One region of the Bacillus sp. V33-4 genome, then DNA from elsewhere that is predicted to be linked to it. Evidence: a T-box and tRNA genes for the amino acid it is inferred to sense, from the RefSeq annotation. Region 1 holds a T-box; the other holds one or more tRNA genes.
What was found. A T-box is a leader RNA that pairs with one kind of tRNA and senses whether it is charged. The one in region 1 lies ahead of serS (serine--tRNA ligase), so its partner is inferred to be a tRNA-Ser.

Region 1 (6,810 bases):
GTTGGAATGACAACACTTCCATCCGCTTGCTGATAGTTTTCTAAAATCGCTGCAACCGTGCGGCCGATCGCAAGCCCTGAGCCGTTCAAAGTATGGACATGTTCCGGTTTTCCCTTTGGATCACGGCGGAATCGGATATTGGCACGGCGGGCCTGGAATGCTTCAAAATTACTACAAGAAGAAATCTCCCGATACGTCCCGTAGCTTGGGATCCAAACCTCAATATCATATTTTTTCGCGGCAGTAAAGCCGAGATCCCCTGTGCACATGCTCATGACGCGGTAAGGCAACTCTAGAAGCTGAAGCACCTTTTCTGCATGGCCGGTCAATTTCTCCAGTTCATCATAAGAATCCTCTGGCTTCACAAACTTTACAAGCTCGACTTTATTAAATTGATGCTGGCGGATTAATCCTCTTGTATCTCGTCCCGCAGAACCTGCTTCAGAACGGAAACAAGCACTGAACGCCGCGTAATTAATCGGCAGCTCGTCACCGCTTATGATTTCATCCCGGTAATAATTCGTGACAGGCACCTCAGCAGTTGGAATTAGAAAGTAATCTTCATTTTCAATCAAGAAAGCATCCTCTTCGAACTTCGGAAGCTGTCCGGTTCCTATCATGCTTGCCCGGTTGACTAGATAAGGAGGCAATATTTCTTGATAGCCATGATCTTCGGTGTGAAGATCAAGCATAAAGTTATATAAGGCACGCTCTAAGCGGGCCCCCAGCCCCTTATAAAATACAAACCGGCTCCCGGTAACTTTTCCAGCTCTTTCAAAGTCCAGAATGCCGAGGTGGTCAGCAACTTCCCAATGCGGCTTGGCTTCAAAATCGAAATCGCGGACTGTTCCCCATTTGCGGTCTTCTACATTATCATCTTCTGTTTCTCCGATTGGCACACTTTCATGAGGAATATTCGGAATGCTTAACAACAAAGTTTCCAATGTTTCCTCAACTTCGCGAAGCTGTTCATCCAGAACCTTAATTTTATCGCCTACTTCTTTCATTTCAGCAATCAGCTGATCTGCGTCCTGTTTTTCCCGTTTTAATACAGCTACCTGCTGGGATACTTCATTGCGCCTGCTTTTTAATTGTTCGCTGTCGACAATTAATTCCCTGCGCCTTTGGTCCAATTCTTCAAATTTTCCAAAATCTGTTAAATCCTCACCTCTGTGCTGAAGCAGCCGTTTTGCTTCAGCAAAATTTGCTCTTAAGTACTTGATATCTAGCATTCGTAACTCCTCCTTCAAATTAACTAATAAAAGAATATATAGTTTTTTACCAAAATAAAAAGCTCCCATCCCTAAAAAGGGACGAGAGCTACCCGCGTTGCCACCCTAGTTGAAAGCAAAAAATTGCTCTCCACTCAAATTGATAACGGTTTTAACCGAAAGTACTTACTATTCCACAAAGAAGTTCCGTACTTTACTCAAGGATGGATTCACAAACATCATCCACCGGTTCGCACCAACCACCGGCTCTCTTAAGAATGAACGATTGTTACTATTTCCTCTCTTTGATTTGACGACTGTTAGAATTTAGATAATTCATAATGTACTACAATTATCAGCAGGTTGCAACTAATTTATACAAATTGCTTTTCTTTTGCTTCTTTTACCATCTTAATAAAATATTCAGTTAAACGGTGATCATCGGTCAATTCAGGATGAAACGAGCATCCCAAAAATTGGCCCTCTCTGGCCGCAACAATCCGACCATTATGCTTGGCGAGAACCTCAACATTTTCACCCGCTTCGACGATGTGCGGCGCCCGAATAAATACAGCTGGAAAATCGGCTGCTGCCCCGGCAATCTCAAGATCAGCCTCAAAGCTTTCACGCTGCCGGCCAAAGGAATTCCGTTCGACTGTTATATCCATGACCCCAATGTGGGGCTTCTCATAACCGACAATTTGTTTTGCGAGCAGGATTAATCCTGCACAGGTTCCGAACATCGGCTTTCCCTGATCAGCAAATTGTTTCAGTACGTCCATGAAATCATATTTATCGATTAAGCGGCGCATTGTTGTGCTTTCACCGCCGGGTATAATCAGGCCGTCAATCTCGGCAAGCTGTTCTTTTCGCTTGATAACGATTGCTTCTGCCCCTGCTTGCTCAATAGAGTGGACATGCTCGCGAACAGCCCCCTGTAAACCTAATACTCCGATTTTCACCATTGTTTAATCTCCTTCTTACCAGCCACGGTCCTGCATGCGTGCTTCTGGAGCCAATGAAGAAATTTCAATGCCTTTCATCGCAATTCCAAGATTTTTTGAAATTTCAGCGATTAACGCATAGTCCTGGTAATGAGTTGTTGCTTCCACTATCGCTCTTGCAAATTTAGCTGGATTGTCAGATTTAAATATTCCTGACCCAACGAATACTCCATCTGCTCCTAGCTGCATCATCAAAGCAGCATCTGCCGGAGTTGCAACTCCACCCGCTGCAAAGTTTACAACTGGTAATTTTCCAAGCTTCTTAATTTCAAGTAAAAGCTCGTATGGAGCACCAAGAAGCTTTGCTTCCGTCATAAGTTCGTCCTCATTCATGCCGACAACTTTGCGGACCTGGGCATTAACCTTTCTCATATGGCGTACAGCTTCCACAATATTCCCTGTACCTGGCTCGCCTTTTGTCCGAAGCATCGATGCACCTTCACCGATTCTGCGGGCAGCTTCGCCAAGATCACGGCATCCGCAAACAAACGGGACCGTATAATCTCTTTTATTCAAATGATATTCTTCGTCTGCAGGGGTTAAGACTTCACTTTCATCGATATAATCGACACCCATCGCTTCTAAAACACGAGCTTCAACAATGTGTCCTATGCGGGCTTTCGCCATAACCGGTATCGTGACAGCAGTCATTACATCTTCAACAATCCGGGGATCTGCCATTCTCGCTACACCGCCGGCTGCACGAATATCGGATGGGACGCGCTCTAGCGCCATAACGGCTACTGCCCCTGCTTCCTCTGCAATCTTAGCTTGTTCAGCATTGACAACGTCCATAATGACGCCGCCTTTTTGCATTTCAGCCATCCCTCGTTTTACTCTATCTGTACCTGTCTTCATTTATACGTCCCCCTTTGTTTATACCATCTGCGTAAGATGGGCTTTTTATTATGTTAAACCCGTAAAGGAAAATTTAACTAATTCAATCGGAATTATTCTGTTTTCCCTAATGAAAAATAAACAACAAAAAGGGTCTCCTGTCAAGAGACAAAGAGACCCTGCGGGTTAAAACCAGCCTTTAACCGATGAAGAGACACTGCCCCAAAGATCCCCAAAAAATCCGCCAATTCCTCGCATAGATAAAGCAAACCAGTTTGCTTTTTCAACATTTTCTGCCGCGACAACATCGACCTGGACTTTCTTGGCGCCTTCCTCAGTCAGAAAGCCCATACCATCATCCGTTTTAGATTCAATGGTTAAATAGCCAACTTTGTCGCCTTTTTTAACTGGAGCCGTCAGCTCTCCATCTTTATTTAACTTGTCTTTATCCAATACTAAAACCGGAGTATAGTTTTCTTTTTCTCCATTTTTTATGACCATTTCAATCGGTTTATCAGAATGGATCTTCACCTTATCTTCCTTACCTTTTACGACTGGAAGGGATTTAGTATCTTTTACTTGGTAATTTCCCTTTACAAGTTCTTCTTTTGTGAAGTTGTTGAAGCCATAATCAAGCACCTTTCTTGATTCGGAAAAGCGCTCGTCCATAGAGCTGGTTTTCATTACTACTGAAATGAATCTTTGGCCATTCTTTTCAGCCGTAGCAGTGAAACAATAACCGGCAAAATCCGTGGACCCGGTTTTTAACCCATCAAGACCTGGATATTCATAAATTAGTCCCGGGACCATGAAGTTGAAGTTTTTATATTTTCTGCCATCGCGAAACTCTAATTCAGCTTTGCTTGCTGTTTCCAGCACTTCTGGATAATCGTTGATTAAACGGAAGGCAAGAGTGGCTGTCGATCTTGCTGACATTACGTTTTCTTCATCCGGATTTCCGGCAGGATGATTGCCAAGAAGGCTTGAGTTGTTAAGCCCTGAAGAATTGACAAATTTATAATCTTTAAGCCCCAATTCGGCAGCTTTTTTATTCATCAAAGTAACAAAATTCTGTTCTGTTCCGGAAATCACTTCTGCCAATGCAACTGTAGCCGCATTTCCTGAGTGGATTGCCATTGCTTGATATAATTCTTTAACCGTATATTCTTCACCCTGCGTCAGTCCAACATTTGATAGATCAGGTGCCGCAGATAATTTATGAACGTATTCGTTGATTTTGACTTTTTGATCCCAGCTGATTTTCTTATCGTTAATTGCCTCAAGAACAATGTATTCTGTCATCATTTTCGCCATTGATGCAACACCAAGAACTGCATCTGCATTTTTTTCATAGACAATTTTTCCTGTCTTTGCATCTAATAAAATTGCTGCTTCAGCATTTAATCCAAGTGCATCAGTGTTCGCCTCTGCTTTACCAGGCATTCCCCCGAAAACGGCAGCAAAACATAAAAAAAGAATTGCTAAAAGCATAGATAGATTTTTAACACGGTTCAAAACGAATTCCCTCCAACGTTCATTTTCATCAACTATTTATATAATATGTAAGAGTGACAGACTCCTATTTTTTACACCTGTTTAGTTTATCATAAAAAAAATGAAAAAAATAGACAGAGAATGGTCACTCTGCCTACAGTAAATTAAGGAAAAAAAGTATGCTTTATGGGAGTTTCCCCTCAGGATATTGAATAGTTTGGAGCTTCCTTCGTTATTTGAATATCATGGGGATGGCTCTCCCTCAAGCCCGCACCTGTCATCCTGATGAATTGGGCATTTTCTCTTAGCTCTCTTAAATCCTTACTACCGCAATAACCCATCCCTGAGCGCAAGCCGCCGACTAGTTGATAGATTGTATCTGCGATTGGTCCCTTATAAGGAAGCCGGCCTTCAATTCCTTCTGGTACAAACTTCTTGTTGTCTTCCTGAAAATAACGATCTTTAGAGCCTTTTTCCATGGCCGCAACAGAGCCCATACCCCGATAAACCTTAAAGCGACGCCCTTGGTAAATTTCAGTTTCTCCAGGGCTCTCGGACACACCCGCCAGCATACTTCCAAGCATAACAGCATGTCCTCCGGCAGCCAACGCTTTAACAATATCGCCCGAATATTTGATTCCACCATCCGCAATAATCGCTTTTCCGTGTTTTCTTGCTTCTGTAGCACAATCATATACTGCGGTAATCTGTGGAACACCTACACCGGCAACAACACGGGTCGTACAGATTGAACCCGGTCCGATCCCTACCTTTACTACATCTGCCCCAGCTTCAAATAATTCTTTTGTGGCTTCTGCAGTTGCAACATTTCCGGCAATAATCGAAAGCTCTGGAAAAGCTGCGCGTATTTCTTTAACCGTTTCAATAACGCCGCGCGAATGACCGTGTGCTGTATCGACAACAATGATATCAACGCCTGCTTTTACTAACATTTGTACCCGTTTCATCGTGTCTGTTGTTACCCCGACTGCAGCACCGGCTAAAAGGCGGCCTTGTGCATCCTTCGCAGAGTTCGGGAATTCAATCACTTTTTCAATGTCCTTTATCGTTATAAGCCCTTTTAAAACACCTGTTTGATCGACTAATGGAAGCTTTTCGATTTTATATTTTTGCAAAATTTTCTCTGCTTCATCCAAAGTAGTACCAACCGCAGCAGTAACAAGCTTTTCTTTTGTCATAACATCTGAGATTTTAATGGAGTAATCCTGGATGAACCGCATATCCCGGTTGGTAATAATCCCGACCAATTTCTGTTCTTTTTCGTTGTTTACAATCGGAACCCCGGAAATTCGGTATTTGCCCATCAAATGTTCGGCATCGAATACTTGATGTTCGGGAGTTAGGAAAAATGGATCAGTAATAACACCGCTCTCTGAGCGTTTTACCTTTTCGACCTGTTCAGCTTGCTGCTCAATGGACATGTTCTTGTGGATAATTCCAAGCCCTCCCTGGCGCGCCATCGCGATCGCCAATTCAGCCTCAGTCACTGTATCCATTCCTGCACTTATAATCGGAATGTTCAGCTTTACCTTATCTGTTAATTCTAGCTGAAGGTTTACATCACGTGGAAGTACTTCAGATTTTGCCGGAACTAATAAAACATCATCAAATGTTAATCCTTCTTTAGCAAACTTATTTTCCCACATCGTTTTAAACCCCCTGGATATAAAAATATTATTTGTAGGGTATCAATTGGACAAAATACTGTCAAGGAAGGTACGATATGTTCGATTTTTCAAAAAACTCGGAGGGCTATCCTGTGAATGATATCACTTATCACGGATGGAGCAGTTTTACCCGCTTTTTCTCTGCTTCTTCTACGCAAAATTATCTTAAACACAAATATGAGAGGATAGCGCTCGATCACGCTGATCAAAAAAGTTATGAAAATTGTTACCCATTTTTATATTACCTTGAGCATGGACAAATATATTATCAGCAGGCAGAAAAAGCCCCCTTGCTGATTCGGCCGATATTGCTTTTTTACGGACTTATCCATTTAATTAAAGCCTGTATCTTAACAATTGATCCGAACTACCCTGAAACAACATCCGTTCTCGCTCATGGAGTATCAGCGCGAAAAAGAAAGAAACAGAACTATCATTTTTTTGACGATGAAGTTAAATTTCAAAAAAGCGGTCTCTTTTCCTTCATGTCGGAAAAAATGTTTCACATGAAACAAACAGAAGGTGAAAAAGCCAGCATGGGAGATTTATTAAATAATATTCCCGAATTAGAGGAGC
Region 2 (11,128 bases), on a different contig from region 1:
ATCCCGAACACGGAAGTTAAGCTTCTCAGCGCCGATGGTAGTTGGGGGTCTCCCCCTGTGAGAGTAGGACGCCGCTGGGCAGTTTAAATTTGGAGAATTAGCTCAGCTGGGAGAGCATCTGCCTTACAAGCAGAGGGTCGGCGGTTCGATCCCGTCATTCTCCATTATGCCGGTGTAGCTCAATTGGTAGAGCAACTGACTTGTAATCAGTAGGTTGGGGGTTCAAGTCCTCTTGCCGGCACCACTATTCTTTTTATTTTGAGCCATTAGCTCAGTCGGTAGAGCATCTGACTTTTAATCAGAGGGTCGAAGGTTCGAGTCCTTCATGGCTCACCATTTTAGAAGTGTGAGAAAATGAAAATCAGAAGTCGGATTCAAAAACTTGTTTCAGAGCAATTTCTTAAAATCTGACATCTAACAAATGCGGGTGTGGCGGAACTGGCAGACGCACCAGACTTAGGATCTGGCGCCGCAAGGCGTGGGGGTTCGACTCCCTTCACCCGCACCATTTTATTGCGGAAGTAGTTCAGTGGTAGAATACAACCTTGCCAAGGTTGGGGTCGCGGGTTCGAATCCCGTCTTCCGCTCTTATTAAATTAGCCGGGGTGGCGGAACTGGCAGACGCACAGGACTTAAAATCCTGCGGTAGGTGACTACCGTACCGGTTCGATTCCGGTCCTCGGCACCAAAGTTTTTTGCGATAGCAAAATAACTTTCAATATATGCGCCCGTAGCTCAATTGGATAGAGCGTCTGACTACGGATCAGAAGGTTATGGGTTCGACTCCTGTCGGGCGCGCCATATTATATCTCGGGAAGTAGCTCAGCTTGGTAGAGCACTTGGTTTGGGACCAAGGGGTCGCAGGTTCGAATCCTGTCTTCCCGACCAGTAAAAACGCGTATGGGGCCTTAGCTCAGCTGGGAGAGCGCCTGCTTTGCACGCAGGAGGTCAGCGGTTCGATCCCGCTAGGCTCCACCATTGATTATTATTGTTTTAAATTTGGCGGTGTAGCTCAGCTGGCTAGAGCGTACGGTTCATACCCGTGAGGTCGGGGGTTCGATCCCCTCCGCCGCTACCAAATAAATAAATGATTATGGACCTTTAGCTCAGCTGGTTAGAGCAACGAGCAAAGCATCCATGAATCAAGCTGCGATTTGTACCCATCGAGCCGCTGCTTGAATGAACATACTGAGATGGGGACAGACGGTTTTTGACTACAATCTTTATTAAAATACTCAACATGGACCTTTAGCTCAGCTGGTTAGAGCAGACGGCTCATAACCGTCCGGTCGTAGGTTCGAGTCCTACAAGGTCCACCATTAATACTTATTATTCGGAGGAATACCCAAGTCTGGCTGAAGGGATCGGTCTTGAAAACCGACAGGCGGGTCATACCGCGCGGGGGTTCGAATCCCTCTTCCTCCTCCATATTTTATTTAATAATTTCTATTGTCGCGGGGTGGAGCAACGAGCGTTACTTCACAGAATAAACTGCGAGTTGTACCGATCGAGCCGCAGCTTGGTTTAGCATCCTGAGATCGGGACAGTCCTAATGCTATCAAAGTGCATAGGGAAAACTTAATAATTTCTATTGTCGCGGGGTGGAGCAACGAGCGTTACTTCACAGAATAAACTGCGAGTTGTACCGATCGAGCCACAGCTTGGTTTAGCATCCTGAGATCGGGACAGTCCTAATGCAATCAAAGTGCATAGGGAAAACTTAATAATTTCTATTGTCGCGGGGTGGAGCAACGAGCGTTACTTCACAGAATAAACTGCGAGTTGTACCGATCGAGCTGCAGCTTGGTTTAGCATCCTGAGATCGGGACAGTCCTAATGCTATCAAAGTGCATAGGGAAAACTTTATAATTTCTATTGTCGCGGGGTGGAGCAGTCCGGTAGCTCGTCGGGCTCATAACCCGAAGGTCGCAGGTTCAAATCCTGCCCCCGCAATCTGGTCCCGTGGTGTAGCGGTTAACATGCCTGCCTGTCACGCAGGAGATCGCCGGTTCGATCCCGGTCGGGACCGCCATTTTTTTTTTAATTGGCTCAGTAGCTCAGTCGGTAGAGCAGATTGCTCACATCGATGAAAAGCTTCTGCGGCAATCTGCGAGAAAGATCGTGAGATCTTTTGAGCAAAGGACTTACTGAATTAAAGTTTAGGGAATATTTGAATTATGGCTCAGTAGCTCAGTCGGTAGAGCAAAGGACTGAAAATCCTTGTGTCGGCGGTTCGATTCCGTCCTGAGCCACCTTTATTGTCTGTGGATATGTATAGAAAACTTCTATAAATATGATGCGGGTGTAGTTTAATGGTAAAACTTCAGCCTTCCAAGCTGATATCGTGGGTTCGATTCCCATCACCCGCTCCAAATGGGCCTATAGCTCAGCTGGTTAGAGCGCACGCCTGATAAGCGTGAGGTCGATGGTTCGAGTCCATTTAGGCCCACCATTCGTATAAAATTCAGCTCGGGAGAATAGCTTGGTTGTTCTTCTAGACTAGCGATAAAAAATATCTTAATAATCCGCAGTATCTTAATATTCCGCAGTAGCTCAGTGGTAGAGCATTCGGCTGTTAACCGAACGGTCGCAGGTTCGAATCCTGCCTGCGGAGCCATCTATATGGGGAAGTACTCAAGAGGCTGAAGAGGCGCCCCTGCTAAGGGTGTAGGTCGCGTAAGCGGCGCGAGGGTTCAAATCCCTCCTTCTCCGCCATAATAAACGGCCCCTTGGTCAAGCGGTTAAGACACCGCCCTTTCACGGCGGTAACACGGGTTCGAATCCCGTAGGGGTCATCTATCAAAAAAGCTGTTGACAATGTGTCAGCAGCTTTTTTGATTTGGGTTTGCCATGTAAATTGAATTCAATCCTGGTTCTAGTTGCTAACAGTAAAATGGCTTTGGCTTAATTCCCTGAATTTCCGCTTAAATGATATCGGGCCTGTCAAGCAGATTGGTTATTCCCATGTATCCTCTCATTTCTAATCCATTTGTGTTTCTATTATACAAAGCTCGGCATCAATAATGGTGCCGGGCTTTTTTACATTTGTCTGACGAAATAAGATCATGGGCTGGAGTCATCGAATGAACGAGAAGACTATAACAACGAGACTCCTGTCTGTCCTATTAAAACAACGACTAATAAAATCCTATATTACTAAACTGCTTTTTCGTAACTGCTTGCTGATAATATTGTCGAAACCCCAGTTATTTACATATTTCTATTCAAATTTTATCGAAAAACAGTGTTTATTGTCATAAAATTAAAAAAACTTTTACAAGGATATTCGAAACTCAAATCGAATAATAGATAAAAGTCATGAAATATTTTTGGAGCGGGGAGAAGGATTGTTTTGAATTCATTATTGCCTACGGATTATCAGCTGCATTTGTTTCATGAAGGTACGTTTTATGAAAGCTACCGTTTATTTGGTGCCCATCTATTTGAGGAAAATGAGAGGCAGTTTACCCGATTTTGTGTATGGGCTCCATCTGCTGCCATTGTCAGACTAGTCGGTGATTTCAACAATTGGAATGGAGAAGGGTATACCTTTCATAGAGTGAATAATGAAGGTGTTTGGATGCTGATGGTCGATAGAAATCTGGAGGGTGCCCTATATAAGTATGAAATTATCAATCATAACGGTGAACGGCTGCTAAAATCAGACCCATTCGGCTATTATTCCGAGCTTCGCCCACGAACTGCCTCAATTGTATATTCTCTTAACGGTTACCAATGGAACGACCATAATTGGCGAACTCGCAAAGAGAAAAAGCCGATCTATGCTGAGCCGGCAGCGATATACGAAGTGCATGCAGGCTCCTGGAAAAGGAAAGAGGATGGAAGTTTTCTTACTTACAGGGAGTTGGCTGAGCAACTAATTCCGTATGTCCTGGAGCATGGTTTTACGCAGATTGAGCTGTTGCCATTAGTTGAGCATCCGTTCGACGACTCATGGGGCTATCAGGGTACTGGCTATTATTCCGTTACAAGCCGTTACGGCACACCGCAAGACCTGATGTTTTTCATTGATCAGTGCCATCAAAATGGGATAGGTGTAATACTTGACTGGGTTCCCGGGCATTTTTGCAAGGATGATCATGGACTGTTTCGCTTTGATGGGAGCTATTTGTTTGAGTACCAAAATAGCCATGACCGGGAAAATCATGAATGGGGAACGGCCAATTTTGATCTCGGAAAGCCGGAAGTACAAAGTTTTTTGATCTCCAATGCATTGTTTTGGATGGAATATTTCCATGTGGACGGGTTTCGTGTTGATGCAGTGGCGAACATCATCTATTGGCCTAATTCAGATGGCTGCCATTCCAATCCATACGGGCTCGAATTTTTAAAAAAATTGAATAAGGCTATCTTTGAGCAAGACGAGAACATGTTGATGATCGCAGAGGATTCAACGGACTGGCCACAGGTGACCAGCCCTGTGCATTATGGCGGGCTGGGCTTCAATTATAAGTGGAATATGGGTTGGATGAATGACATTTTGACCTATATGGAAGCTCCCTCCTCTCAAAGAGCAAAACACCACAGCAAAGTAACATTTTCACTGTTATATGCATTTAATGAAAATTTTGTTTTGCCATTCTCCCACGATGAAGTGGTGCATGGCAAGAAATCGCTGCTGGATAAAATGCCGGGAGATTATTGGCAAAAATTTGCGCAACTGCGTCTTTTGCTTGGATTTATGTTTGCCCACCCAGGGAAAAAACTGCTGTTTATGGGCACCGAGCTTGGTCAGTTTGCAGAATGGAAGTTTAGAGAACAGCTTGATTGGCATTTGCTTGAGTATGACATGCACAAAAAATTAAATGACTATGTTAAAGAATTACTTAAGCTTTATAAGCGTTCCAAACCATTGTACGAACTCGATCACCTGGGTGAAGGTTTTGAATGGATTGACGTGGATAATGGGCAGCAGTCAATCTTTTCTTTTATGCGTAAGGGGGCAAAAGAGGGCGAGTTTTTTATCATCATTGGTAATTTTACAGAAAAAACATATCTGGATTATAAAATTGGTGTTCCTGCGGCAGGACAGTACCGCGAAATATTTAACAGTGACCAGCTCGCATTTGGCGGGGCAGGTTTTGTGAACAAGCGGGTTGTAAAAGCGGAAGAAAGCAGCTTTCACGGAAGGCCTTATTCTGTGAAATTAACGGTATCGCCATTTGGGTTAACCATATTAAGACCTGTGAAAAAGCGGAAGGAGATGAACAGCAATGGTGAAGAAAAAGTGCGTCGCAATGCTACTAGCAGGAGGAAAGGGAAGCAGGCTTAGTACATTGACGAAGAGCCTGGCGAAGCCGGCCGTTCCATTTGGCGGCAAATATAGAATCATTGATTTTACGTTGAGCAACTGCACAAATTCCGGGATTGATACTGTCGGTGTCCTCACTCAATATCAACCTCTTGTTTTAAACTCCTATATTGGCATCGGCAGTGCCTGGGACCTGGACCGAAAAGATGGAGGGGTCACAGTTTTACCCCCATATAGCGAGTCCTCTGAAGTGAAATGGTATACAGGAACAGCGAGTGCCATTTACCAAAATTTAAATTATTTAGTTCAGTACGACCCTGAATATGTACTAATCCTCTCCGGAGATCACATTTATAAAATGGATTACGAACAAATGCTGCAATACCACGTTGAAAAAGGGGCAGATGTGACCATTTCCGTCATCGAAGTTCCCTGGGCTGAAGCGAGTCGATTCGGGATTATGAATACGAGCGACGACATGAAAATAACCCAATTTGACGAAAAACCGCAAATGCCAAAAAGCAATCTTGCCTCAATGGGAATTTATATTTTCAACTGGAGCGTTTTAAAAGAGTATTTGGAAATGGATGACCGTAACCCGGAATCCTCACATGATTTTGGCAAGGATGTCATTCCACTCCTTCTTGATGAGAAAAAGAAAATGTATGCCTATCCATTTAAAGGTTACTGGAAAGATGTTGGGACAGTAAAAAGCCTCTGGGAAGCAAACATGGATATGCTGGATGAAGAATGTCAACTTAACCTGTTTGATTATTCGTGGCGAATCTACTCAATCAACCCGAACCATCCTCCACAATATATTTCAGCGGAAGCGGATATTACTGAATCGCTCGTCAACGAAGGCTGCACCATTGAAGGGGATATTAGAAAATCTGTTTTATTCCAGGGTGTTACCGTTGAAAAAGGGGCGGTTGTCAAAGAAACGGTCGTGATGCCGGATGCTGTCATCGGAAAAAACACTTATATCGAAAAAGCGATCGTTCCTTCCAATATCCGTGTTCCTGACGGCACGGTGATCCGCCCTGTCGATGAATCGGAAGAAGTGGTACTCGTGACCGATGAACTGCTGAAAGGTATTTTCTCATAATGTTATCCAGACAAACAGTAAACATTAGTCTGAAACGCTGACAAATAATAAATCGGGAGGGACAAAAGTTGAAAAAGCGACTACTGGGTGTTATTGATGCAACGACCTATCATGAAGATTTAGAAGAATTGATTATTCATCGTTCTCTTGCAGCAGTTCCGATCGCCGGGCGATATCGACTAATTGACTTTGTATTATCAAATATGGTGAATTCAGAAATTGAGAGCGTTGCGATTTTTCCAAAATTCCAATACCGCTCCTTAATGGACCATTTAGGTTCCGGGCGAAACTGGGACCTCAATCGAAAGCGGGATGGACTGTTCTTTTTTCCATCGCCAAATTTAGATGGGCCGCAGCAGGGAATTGGATCGTTTACCCACTTTGCGGCAAACCTCGATTATTTTTACCGAAGTACACAGGATTATGCCGTGATTGCGAACTGTTACACCGTGTTAAATATGGATTTCAGGCCAGTCCTTGATTGGCATCTTGCATCCGGATGTGATATTACAGAGATTCGCCAGAAGGGAAAATCGCTAGAAATGTATCTGGTGAAAAAATCCCTGTTGATTGAATTAATTGAGACAAGAGAAAATACGGGCTATACCTGCATGCGGGATGTTGTGGCCGATATTGGCCATTCATATAGGCTCTGCACCTATAATTATACCGGATTCACCTTTATGATCGACTCAATTAACACTTATTTCAATGCGAGCATGAGCATTCTTCAACCAACGATTTGGCAGCAGCTATTTTTGAAGGATCAGCCAATTTATACAAAAGTAAAAGATGAACCGCCAACCCGCTATTTAGCAGGAGCGAGAGTCAAAAATGCGATGATTGCGAACGGCTGTATCCTTGATGGGTATGTGGAAAACAGCATTATTTCAAGGGGAGTAAAGATCGGCAAAAACTCGGTGATTCGAAACAGTATCATTATGCAAAAATGCCAAATTGCCGAAAACTGTGTGCTAGATTCAGTTATTTTGGATAAGGATGTAAAGATAGAGCCGAATACTGTTATGAAGGCTTCCAGCCGCCATCCGTATGTGATTCGAAAAGGAACCGTACAGGGAGCGTTGATGAATTCGTGAAGCTACTATTTGCTGTATCGGAGTGTATGCCGTTCATTAAATCCGGCGGGTTGGCGGATGTTGCAGGATCATTGCCAAGAGAATTGAAAAAACTCGGAACGGATATCCGTGTCATCATGCCAAAATACGGGAGCCTCCCGGAAGAGTACCGGAAGCGTTTAAAAAAGATTTGTGAACTCAATGTACAGGTCGGCTGGCGCAACCAGTATTGCGGGATTGAAGAGCTTGTATTTGAAGGGGTAACCTATTATTTTGTCGACAATGAGTATTATTTTAAGCGCGATCGCCTGTACGGATATTTTGATGACGGTGAACGATTTGCTTACTTTAACCGGGCTGTGCTAGAAAGCTTGTCCTGCCTCGATTTTTATCCTGATATTCTTCATTGCCATGATTGGCATACTGGCATGATTCCTTTCCTGCTTAAAGCAAGATATGCAAAAAGGGAAGGCTATGGAATGATCAGAACTGTTTTTACGATTCATAACCTGCAATTTCAGGGCGTATATCCTAAGGAAGTTTTGCACGATTTGCTGGGTCTCGGCGATGAATATTTTAACAGTGAACAGCTTGAATTTTATGGAGATGTCAATTTTATGAAGGGGGCACTTGTTGCCGCTGATAAGATCACAACGGTCAGCCCTTCCTACTTAGAAGAAATTCAAATGCCTTATTACGGGGAAAAACTCGATGGATTGCTGAGGAGAAGAAACGCCGATTTGGTTGGTATTTTAAATGGAATTGACGATGAATTTTACAATCCAGCCAATGATCCTTTTGTAACACATCCATACAGTTATAACAATTTGGCCGGAAAAATAAAAAACAAACAAGAGCTGCAGCGTTTGTTCGGGCTCGCTGAGCAGGCTGATACGCCGCTTTTGGTGATGATCACAAGGCTTACTAAGCAAAAGGGACTCGATCTCGTCAAACGGGTGTTTGATGAGCTCATGGCTGAAAATATGCAAATGGTTGTTTTAGGGACAGGGGATGCGGAGTTTGAGGATTTTTTCAGGTGGAAGAGCCACCAGTTTTCATCACAATTTAATGCACATATCGGGTTCGATGAAGCATTGGCCCATAAAATATACGCCGGCGCAGATTTGTTTTTAATGCCGTCCCTATTTGAACCGTGCGGCCTTGGCCAGATGATCGCAATGAATTATGGAGCGGTACCGATTGTCCGGGAAACGGGAGGCTTAAATGATACAGTCCAACCCTTCAATGAGTTTTCCAATGAAGGCAATGGTTTTTCTTTCAAAAACTTTAATGCCCACGATATGCTTTACACGATCCGGAGGGCGCTCCGCTTTTATGAAGATAAAAAGATCTGGGATCAGCTTGTAAAACGGGCGATGAAAACTGACTACAGCTGGGCGCAGTCGGCATTCAAATATAATAAGCTTTATGCTGAGCTGATCTCAAGGAGTGATAGTCATGTTTTCTAACAAAGAGGAATTTAAAGCTTTGTTCCTGCAGCGCCTTGAGATGACATATGGCAAAAGTTTTAATGACAGTACGAAATGGGACCAGTTTCATACACTCGGCAGCATGATCAGGGAATACATCAGCCCGGATTGGATTCAAACGAACGAGCGCTACAGAAGCACAGGGACGAAGCAAGTATACTACCTGTCAATCGAGTTTTTACTCGGGCGGCTGCTGCGGCATAATTTGATGAATATCGGGATGGAAGAGGTAGTGAGCAACGGTTTAAAAGAACTTGGAATCGACCTGGATGAACTTGAAGAGGTCGAGGCGGACGCAGGACTTGGAAATGGCGGACTCGGCAGACTCGCAGCATGTTTCCTTGATTCGCTTGCTTCTTTAAATATGCCGGGACATGGCTGCGGCATCAGATATAAGCACGGCCTTTTTGAGCAGAAAATTGTCGATGGCTATCAAGTTGAACTGCCGGAACAATGGCTTCGGCACGGCCATGTGTGGGAAGTGCGTAAAGCAGATTTAGCCATCAATATCCCGTTTTGGGGGACTGTTGAAAGCTATACGGAAAAAGGCGGGCTTCGTTTCCGCCATGTGGATGCGGAAATGATTACTGCTGTTCCATATGATATTCCGGTCGTTGGCTATAACACAAATACGGTAAATACGCTGCGGCTTTGGAGTGCAGAGCCGTCCCCATATCCAATTAATAAGGATATTTTGAAGTACAAAAGGGAAACAGAATCCGTGTCTGAGTTTCTTTATCCTGATGATACACATGACGAAGGGAAAATCTTGCGGTTAAAGCAGCAATATTTTCTTGTCTCAGCAAGTATTCGTTCCATTATCCGTTCATATAAGCGTAATCATGCCAGCTTGCTTAAACTGCCTCAATACATAGGGCTTCATATTAATGATACACACCCTGTTTTGGCGATCCCGGAGCTGATGCGGATATTGCTCGATGAGGAGAAGCTTGGCTGGGACCAGGCTTGGGAAGTGACGACGAAAACGATTTCTTATACGAATCATACGACTCTCTCAGAGGCGCTCGAAAAATGGCCGATTCGCCTGTTCCAGCCGTTGCTGCCGAGAATTTATATGATCATCAATGAAATTAACGAGCGTTTTTGTAAAGATTTATGGCTGCGCTATCCCGGTGATTGGGAGCGGATTGAAGCTATGGCGATTATCGCACATGGAAAAGTGAAAATGGCCCACCTTGCGATCGTTGGAAGCCATAGTGTCAACGGAGTCGCAAAAATTCACACAGATATTTTGAAGCAACGGGAGATGGTCCGCTTTTTTGAAATATCGCCTGAAAAATTTAATAATAAAACAAATGGAATTAGCCACAGAAGATGGCTCCTCAAGGCAAACCCGCGTCTGGCTGCATTAATCACCGAGACGATTGGCCCGTCCTGGGTGGGAAATCCCAGCTCCCTTTCTCATCTGGGTGAGCATCTTAATGATCAGTCACTCTTGGGACAAATGAACGCTATTAAAAGGGGCAACAAGGAAAGCCTAGCCTTGAAAATCAAGGAGAAAACCGGTATAACCGTTGATCCTGCTTCAATTTTTGATGTGCAAGTGAAAAGGCTGCACGCCTATAAGCGCCAGCTGCTAAACATTCTCCATATCATGCATTTATACAAGCAAATCAAGGATGACCAAAGTTTTAATATGCACCCGAGAACGTTTATCTTTGGGGCAAAAGCTTCGCCGGGCTATTATTATGCGAAGAAGATAATTAAACTGATTCATGCTGTTGCCGACAAAGTGAATCATGATCCGAAAGTAAACGACAAGCTGAAAGTGATCTTTCTGGAAAATTATCGCGTTTCGCTTGCTGAAGAAATATTTCCGGCCACTGACATTAGTGAACAGATTTCGACCGCGAGCAAAGAAGCATCAGGCACCGGGAATATGAAATTCATGATGAATGGCGCTGTCACGCTCGGAACATTGGACGGTGCAAATATTGAAATTATGGAGAAAGCCGGCGAGGAGAATATTTTTGTGTTTGGTTTGAGTGCAAGTGAAGTTTTGAACTATTATCAAAACGGCGGCTATCATTCCCGTGAGTATTACCATCTTGATACGCGGATTCGGAATGTAGTCGACTCGCTTGGCAATGGCTTTTTTCCAGGCGTCGGAGATGAGTTCGAAACCATTTATGATTCCCTGCTTATGCAGAATGATCAGTAC

Region 2: it has a tRNA-Ser gene. The T-box ahead of serS (serine--tRNA ligase) is inferred to sense a tRNA for this amino acid. The anticodon was not compared.

What each region holds. Positions count from the first base shown of each region.
Region 1 is NZ_PGVC01000049.1:820-7,629, reverse strand. It holds gene serS (serine--tRNA ligase) at 1-1,232, opposite strand, end outside; T-box leader at 1,307-1,526, opposite strand; gene pdxT (pyridoxal 5'-phosphate synthase glutaminase subunit PdxT) at 1,586-2,176, opposite strand; gene pdxS (pyridoxal 5'-phosphate synthase lyase subunit PdxS) at 2,192-3,073, opposite strand; gene CVD23_RS17390 (D-alanyl-D-alanine carboxypeptidase family protein) at 3,239-4,543, opposite strand; gene guaB (IMP dehydrogenase) at 4,747-6,213, opposite strand; gene CVD23_RS17380 (YaaC family protein) at 6,327-6,810, shown strand, end outside.
Region 2 is NZ_PGVC01000012.1:199-11,326, forward strand. It holds rRNA gene rrf (5S ribosomal RNA) at 1-80, shown strand, start outside; tRNA gene CVD23_RS04685 (tRNA-Val) at 92-164, shown strand; tRNA gene CVD23_RS04690 (tRNA-Thr) at 169-244, shown strand; tRNA gene CVD23_RS04695 (tRNA-Lys) at 261-336, shown strand; tRNA gene CVD23_RS04700 (tRNA-Leu) at 424-508, shown strand; tRNA gene CVD23_RS04705 (tRNA-Gly) at 516-587, shown strand; tRNA gene CVD23_RS04710 (tRNA-Leu) at 600-688, shown strand; tRNA gene CVD23_RS04715 (tRNA-Arg) at 725-801, shown strand; tRNA gene CVD23_RS04720 (tRNA-Pro) at 812-888, shown strand; tRNA gene CVD23_RS04725 (tRNA-Ala) at 903-978, shown strand; tRNA gene CVD23_RS04730 (tRNA-Met) at 1,002-1,078, shown strand; tRNA gene CVD23_RS04735 (tRNA-Ile) at 1,243-1,319, shown strand; tRNA gene CVD23_RS04740 (tRNA-Ser) at 1,336-1,428, shown strand; tRNA gene CVD23_RS04745 (tRNA-Met) at 1,880-1,953, shown strand; tRNA gene CVD23_RS04750 (tRNA-Asp) at 1,957-2,032, shown strand; tRNA gene CVD23_RS04755 (tRNA-Phe) at 2,180-2,252, shown strand; tRNA gene CVD23_RS04760 (tRNA-Gly) at 2,299-2,372, shown strand; tRNA gene CVD23_RS04765 (tRNA-Ile) at 2,376-2,452, shown strand; tRNA gene CVD23_RS04770 (tRNA-Asn) at 2,543-2,617, shown strand; tRNA gene CVD23_RS04775 (tRNA-Ser) at 2,625-2,715, shown strand; tRNA gene CVD23_RS04780 (tRNA-Glu) at 2,724-2,795, shown strand; gene glgB (1,4-alpha-glucan branching protein GlgB) at 3,347-5,293, shown strand; gene CVD23_RS04790 (glucose-1-phosphate adenylyltransferase) at 5,235-6,380, shown strand; gene CVD23_RS04795 (sugar phosphate nucleotidyltransferase) at 6,449-7,477, shown strand; gene glgA (glycogen synthase GlgA) at 7,474-8,925, shown strand; gene CVD23_RS04805 (glycogen/starch/alpha-glucan phosphorylase) at 8,915-11,128, shown strand, end outside.